Regions from separate parts of the Streptomyces glaucosporus genome, predicted to be linked through region 3. Evidence: predicted binding sites of a transcription regulator. Region 3 holds the regulator's gene; each other region holds the start of a gene.
What was found. The regulator HrcA, encoded in region 3, represses chaperone genes, less so after heat shock. The targets are predictions, from matches to a motif close to TTNGCACTCNGNNNNNCNGAGTGCNAA.
Positions count from the first base shown of each region.

Region 1: the regulator HrcA is predicted to act here: its motif matches at 1,018-1,044, upstream of groL (chaperonin GroEL).
Region 2: the regulator HrcA is predicted to act here: its motif matches at 1,435-1,461, upstream of groES (co-chaperone GroES).

Region 1 covers NZ_BAAATJ010000002.1:282,260-284,524, reverse strand. The annotation lists gene ABD358_RS03415 (MoaD/ThiS family protein) at 1-157, shown strand, start outside; gene ABD358_RS03410 (cold-shock protein) at 648-851, shown strand; gene groL (chaperonin GroEL) at 1,233-2,265, shown strand, end outside.
Region 2 covers NZ_BAAATJ010000034.1:18,671-20,935, forward strand. The annotation lists gene groL (chaperonin GroEL) at 1-869, opposite strand, end outside; gene groES (co-chaperone GroES) at 976-1,287, opposite strand; gene ABD358_RS25670 (Uma2 family endonuclease) at 1,542-2,138, shown strand; gene ABD358_RS25675 (THUMP-like domain-containing protein) at 2,175-2,265, shown strand, end outside.
Region 3 covers NZ_BAAATJ010000003.1:228,273-230,537, forward strand. The annotation lists gene dnaJ (molecular chaperone DnaJ) at 1-872, opposite strand, end outside; gene hrcA (heat-inducible transcriptional repressor HrcA) at 873-1,889, opposite strand; gene ABD358_RS05290 (MBL fold metallo-hydrolase) at 2,126-2,265, shown strand, end outside.

The DNA.
Region 1 (2,265 bases), on a different contig from region 3:
CATATCCGCCCGGGTGCTGGACGACTCCGGCAAGCTGCGCCGCTTCGTGAACGTCTACGTCAACGACGACGACGTCCGCTTCTCCGAGGGCCTCCAGACGCCGACCCCGGACGGTGCGAACGTCTCGATCATCCCGGCCGTCGCGGGCGGCTGCTGACGGCCGCCGCCCACCGCCGGCGGCCTCCTCCGAGGGCGCGTACAGGCGGCCCCGCCTCCCGGCGGAACAGACCGGGAGGCGGGGCCGCCGGCGTGCGCGCCCCCTGCGGACCTCCGCTCCCCGGGCGATGAGCGGAATTGTCAATTCCGCCCTCTCGGGAACGGTAGAGTGAGCGTGCCTCCCCCCGAATGTGCGCCCCGGCGCCCACAAGAACGCGACAACTTGCGCCCAAATTCGCTGCGGCAATTGTCGTGTTGGTCCGCTATGCCCGGCCCGGGTTGCCCCACTTTCCTGTCGTTCATGTGTTTTTCGGTAATCCGACGTGACCGGAATTCTCATCCGGAAGACCTGTTGCGGAGGGCGTCTGCCCGGATACATTCGGCCGCGGTCGACGCGTTCCGGCGCACACCCCCTCTCGCCGGGGGGTGAGATCTGACCCGGGTCCGCGGAGTGTGGACTCGTGCAAGGGCCAGCAATAGGGGAGTTAGGAATGGCTCAAGGCACCGTCAAGTGGTTCAACGCGGAGAAGGGGTACGGCTTCATCGCGGTCGACGGTGGTGCGGACGTGTTCGTCCACTACAGCGCGATCCAGATGGACGGCTACCGCACCCTTGAGGAAGGACAGCGAGTCGAGTTCGAGATCTCGCAGGGTCAGAAGGGTCCGCAGGCGGACATGGTCCGCGTGACGGCCTGAAGCGCCGGCCACTCGCACCAGAACAGCAGTAGACGGCACAGGAGGGCCCGCGCCCCGTACGGGGCGCGGGCCCTCCGTCGTGTCCCCGGCCGGCCCCGCGGCGGCGTCCCGCTCCTCTCCGCGCCCCGTCCGCACGGGCGCGCGGAGGCTTCGGAGGCCGGACGCGCTTGCACTCGGAGGGGTCGAGTGCTAATCATTGCGTTAGCACTCCGAAGGTGAGAGTGACAGCACGAGGACCGGTTCGGTGAGGTGCGCAAGCCCGGTGGAGCAGGGAACCCCGGGAGTGCGGGCCGTCCGTCGCGGGCGCCAGAGCGGTCCGGAGAAATCCTCCCCCAGCCTCCGGGCCGGGGAGACCCCCAAAGTCTGGGAGGACCACTTCACATGGCCAAGATCATCGCGTTCGACGAGGAGGCGCGGCGCGGCCTCGAGCGCGGTATGAACCAGCTCGCCGACGCCGTCAAGGTCACGCTCGGCCCCAAGGGCCGCAACGTCGTCCTTGAGAAGAAGTGGGGCGCCCCCACGATCACCAACGACGGTGTGTCCATCGCCAAGGAGATCGAGCTCGAGGACCCGTACGAGAAGATCGGCGCCGAGCTGGTCAAGGAGGTCGCCAAGAAGACGGACGACGTCGCCGGTGACGGTACGACCACCGCGACCGTCCTCGCCCAGGCGCTCGTCCGCGAGGGTCTGCGCAACGTCGCCGCCGGCGCCAACCCCATGGCCCTCAAGCGCGGTATCGAGAAGGCCACCGAGGCCGTCTCCGCCGCCCTGCTGGAGCAGGCCAAGGAGGTCGAGACCAAGGAGCAGATCGCTTCCACCGCCTCCATCTCCGCCGCCGACACCCAGATCGGCGAGCTGATCGCCGAGGCGATGGACAAGGTCGGCAAGGAAGGCGTCATCACCGTCGAGGAGTCGCAGACCTTCGGGCTGGAGCTGGAGCTCACCGAGGGCATGCGCTTCGACAAGGGCTACATCTCCGCCTACTTCGCCACCGACATGGAGCGGATGGAGGCGGTCCTGGAGGACCCCTACATCCTGATCGCCAACCAGAAGATCTCCGCGGTCAAGGACCTGCTCCCGCTCCTGGAGAAGGTCATGCAGGCCGGCAAGCCGCTGCTGATCATCGCCGAGGACGTCGAGGGCGAGGCCCTGTCGACCCTGGTGGTCAACAAGATCCGCGGCACCTTCAAGTCCGTCGCCGTCAAGGCCCCGGGCTTCGGCGACCGCCGCAAGGCCATGCTCCAGGACATCGCCATCCTCACCGGCGGCCAGGTCATCTCCGAGGAGGTCGGCCTCAAGCTGGAGAACGCCGGTCTGGAGCTGCTGGGCCGCGCCCGCAAGGTCGTCATCACCAAGGACGAGACCACCATCGTCGACGGTGCCGGTGACAGCGAGCAGGTCAACGGCCGGGTCA
Region 2 (2,265 bases), on a different contig from region 3:
CCCAGCATCGCCTTGCGGCGGTCGCCGAAGCCCGGGGCCTTGACGGCCACCGCGTTGAAGGTGCCGCGGATCTTGTTGACGACCAGCGTGGACAGGGCCTCGCCCTCGACGTCCTCGGCGATGATCAGCAGCGGCTTGGAGCTGTTCGCCTGGATGATCTTCTCCAGCAGCGGCAGCAGGTCCGCGATCGCGGAGATCTTGCCCTGGTGGATCAGGATGTACGGGTCCTCCAGGACCGCTTCCATCCGCTCCTGGTCGGTGACCATGTAGGGCGACAGGTAGCCCTTGTCGAAGGCCATGCCCTCGGTGAAGTCCAGCTCCAGACCGAAGGTGTTGGACTCCTCGACAGAGATCACGCCGTCCTTGCCGACCTTGTCCATCGCCTCGGCGATCAGCTCGCCTACCTGCTTGTCCTGGGCGGACAGCGCGGCGACCGCAGCGATGTCGGACTTCTCGTCGATCGGGCGGGCGGTGGCCAGCAGGTCGTCGGAGACGGCCTTGACCGCGGCGTCGATGCCCTTCTTCAGGGCGGCCGGGGAGGCGCCGGCGGCGACGTTGCGCAGACCCTCGCGGACCAGGGCCTGGGCCAGCACGGTGGCGGTGGTGGTGCCGTCGCCCGCGATGTCGTTGGTCTTGGTCGCCACCTCCTTGACGAGCTGGGCGCCCAGGTTCTCGTACGGGTCCTCGACCTCGACCTCGCGGGCGATGGTGACACCGTCGTTGGTGATGGTCGGGGCGCCGAACTTCTTGTCGATGACGACGTTGCGGCCCTTGGGGCCGATCGTCACCTTCACGGTGTCGGCGAGCTTGTTGACACCGCGCTCGAGGGCGCGACGGGCGTCCTCGTCGAACTTCAGGATCTTCGCCATGGTTGCTCGGTTCCTCTCGGGTCCTCGTCAAAAGATCCGCGCCCCGGCCCCGGCTGTCTCAGACGCGGGTACCAGGGCGCGGACCACAGGCAGTCTTCGCGGTGACTTACTTCTCGATGATCGCGAGAACGTCGCGAGCCGAGAGGACGAGGTACTCCTCGCCGTTGTACTTCACCTCGGTGCCGCCGTACTTGCTGTACAGCACGATGTCGCCGACCTTGACGTCGAGCGGCAGACGGTTGCCGTCCTCGAAGCGGCCCGGACCCACGGCCAGGACGGTGCCCTCCTGGGGCTTCTCCTTGGCGGTGTCCGGAATGACCAGGCCGGAGGCCGTGGTCTGCTCGGCGTCGAGCGGCTGGACCACGATGCGGTCCTCGAGCGGCTTGATGGCAACCTTGGAGCTAGTGGCGGTCGTCACGATCCGACCTCCCCCTTCGGAGATCTCACGGGGTTTGGATGTCTGGGGTGGCGACCTGGTAGATCCGTCGTCGCGGGTGCCGGATCTGCCCGTCGCTGGGATTGGCACTCACCTGGGGAGAGTGCCAACGTCGAGACTATGCGGGGGTTAGCACTCAGTCAACCGGAGTGCCAATGCACGGCGCGTTGCGCGCCTCCGTCGGTACGCTGAGCCCGTGCCGCGTCGCAGGTGCCCACCCGTGAGGAGGGCCGCCGATGACCGCAGAGCCCCTGCCCGACTGGTTCCATCCGCCGCCCGGCGGCTGGACCGCCGGCGACCTGGACCGGCTGCCGTCGGACGCCCGGCGCTTCGAGCTGATCGACGCTGATCGACGGAGCCCTCGTGATGATGTCGCCGCGGACCGAGTTCCACAGCATCGTGATGCGGCGGCCGGCCAACGCGACAGAACTCGCCGCCCTCACCACCTGCGGGTTCCCGCCGGGATGCCGATCCGGCTGGGCGAGCGCCGGCGCCCTGGGCCGGACATCCTGGTCGTCGACGCTCCCCCTCGGAGGAAGCGCACCTCCTGCCTCCCCGGAGAGGTCGTGCTCGTCGTCGAGATCGTCCCGGACGAGTCGGCGGTGCGGGACCGGGAGACCAAGCCGCTGAAGTACGCCAGGGCCGGCATCCGGCACTTCTGGCGGGTGGAGGAGGACGGCGTCCCGGTCGTCCACGTCTACGAGCTGGACGACACCACCGGCGCGTACGTGGCCACCGGCATCCACCGCGACAAGCTCCCCGTTCCCGTCCCCGTCCCCTTCCCCATGGACTTCCCCATGGACATCGATCCGGCCACGCTGTTCACCCGCTGACGACGGCCGCCGCGACGGCGCTGCGATGATGGTCCGGTGCACGCGCCCACCGGTTCCGAGCCCGACCCCGTCTCCGCCTTCCGTGCCCTGCTGACCGACGAGGGGCAGGGCCTCCTGGAGGAGTTGC
Region 3 (2,265 bases):
ACCTCCTCCATGCCGTCCAGCGTCTCCAGCGGGACCTTCGTGCCCAGCGCCGCCGCCGTCATGGGGATGGTGACCGTGCAGTGCAGGTCGTCGCCGCGGCGCTGGAAGACCGGGTGCGGGACCTCGTGGATCTCCACGTACAGGTCGCCGGCCGGGCCGCCGCCCGGGCCGACCTCGCCCTCGCCGGCGAGCTGGATGCGGGTGCCGCTGTCCACGCCCGCCGGGATCTTCACCGTCAGGCTGCGCCGCGCCCGCACGCGGCCGTCGCCGGCGCACTCCGGGCAGGGGTTGGGCACGATCGTGCCGAACCCGTGGCACTGCGGGCACGGCCGCGAGGTCATGACCTGGCCCAGGAAGGACCGGGTGACCTGCGAGACCTCGCCGCGGCCGCGGCACATGTCGCAGGTCTGCACCGACGTGCCCGGGGCGGCGCCCTCGCCGTTGCACGTCGTGCAGACGACGGCCGTGTCGACCTGGATGTCCTTCGTGGTGCCGAAGGCGGCCTCGTCCAGCTCGATGTCGAGCCGGATCATCGCGTCCTGGCCGCGCCTCGTACGGGACCTCGGCCCGCGCTGCGAGGCGGTGCCGAAGAAGGCGTCCATGATGTCGGAGAAGTTCCCGAACCCCGCGCCGAAGCCGCCGCCCCGGCCCGCGCCGCCCATCGGGTCGCCGCCGAGGTCGTACATCTGCTTCTTCTGCGGGTCGGAGAGCACCTCGTAGGCGGTGTTGATCTCCTTGAACCGCTCCTGCGTCTTCGGGTCCGGGTTGACGTCCGGGTGCAGCTCGCGCGCGAGCCGCCGGAAGGCCTTCTTGATCTCGTCCTGTGAGGCATCGCGCTGCACGCCCAGGATCGCGTAGTAGTCCGTCGCCACTTACGACTCCGCGAGGATCTGTCCGACGTAACGTGCCACTGCGCGTACCGCTCCCATCGTTCCGGGGTAGTCCATGCGGGTCGGTCCGACCACACCGAGCTTGGCCACCGCCTCGTTGCCCGAACCGTAACCGACCGAGACGACCGACGTGGAGTTCAGCCCCTCGTGGGCGTTCTCGTGACCGATGCGCACGGTCATGCCGGAGTCCTTGGCCTCCCCCAGCAGCTTGAGGAGCACGACCTGCTCCTCCAGCGCCTCCAGCACCGGGCGGATCGTCAGGGGGAAGTCGTGCACGAAGCGGGTGAGATTGGCGGTGCCGCCGATCATCAGCCGCTCCTCGGGCTCCTCCACCAGCGTCTCCAGCAGGGTCGCCAGCACGGTGGAGATCGTGCCGCGGTCGTCCTGGTCGAAGGACTCCGGGAGATCCTGCACCAGCCTGGGCACCTCGGAGAAGCGCTCGCCCACCACCCGGCTGTTGAGGCGGGCCCGCAGGTCCGCCAGCGTCGTCTCGGTGAGGGGGGCAGGGCAGTCCACCACGCGCTGCTCGACCCGCCCGGTGTCCGTGATCAGCACGAGCATCAGGCGCGTGGGCGCGAGCAGCAGGAGCTCGACGTGGCGCACGGTCGAACGGGTCAGCGACGGGTACTGGACGATGGCGACCTGCCGGGTGAGCTGGGCCAGCAGCCGCACGGTGCGGCTGACGACGTCGTCGAGGTCGACGGCCCCCGCCAGGAAGTTCTGGATCGCCCGCCGCTCGGGCTTGGACAGCGGCTTGACGCCCGCCAGCCGGTCCACGAACAGGCGGTATCCCTTGTCCGTCGGGATGCGGCCCGCGCTGGTGTGCGGCTGGGCGATGTAGCCCTCCTCCTCCAGCGCCGCCATGTCGTTGCGCACGGTGGCCGGGGAGACCTTGAGGTTGTGCCGCTCGGTCAGGGCCTTGGAGCCCACCGGCTCCTGCGTGCCGACGTAGTCCTGGACGATGGCGCGCAAGACCTCGAGTCTGCGTTCGCTGAGCACTTCGGCGCACCTCCCGTCCGGCCGTGTCTTCCGTTCCTGCCCTGGCACTCTCGGCAGGCGAGTGCCAGTTTCCCTGTGCCAGTGTACGGCCGGTGACCACGGCCAGGGCAAGGGCGGCCGGGAAGCGGTGGCGACCGGCCTCTGCCGCCCGGCGGGCATCGCCCGCGCTTTGGCGTTAGCGTCGCCCTATGGAGGCCGGATGGGAAGAGCTGGCACCGGGAGTCGTTCGTCACCGTATGCCCGGCTGGGACGAGACGGTCGGGGCCGTCGGCGGCACGGCGGGCGTGCTCGTGGTCGACACGGGGGCCTCGCTGCGGGAGGGCGCGCGCCTGCGGCGGCAGCTGTGCGAGCGCTTCGGCCGCCGCATCACCCACGT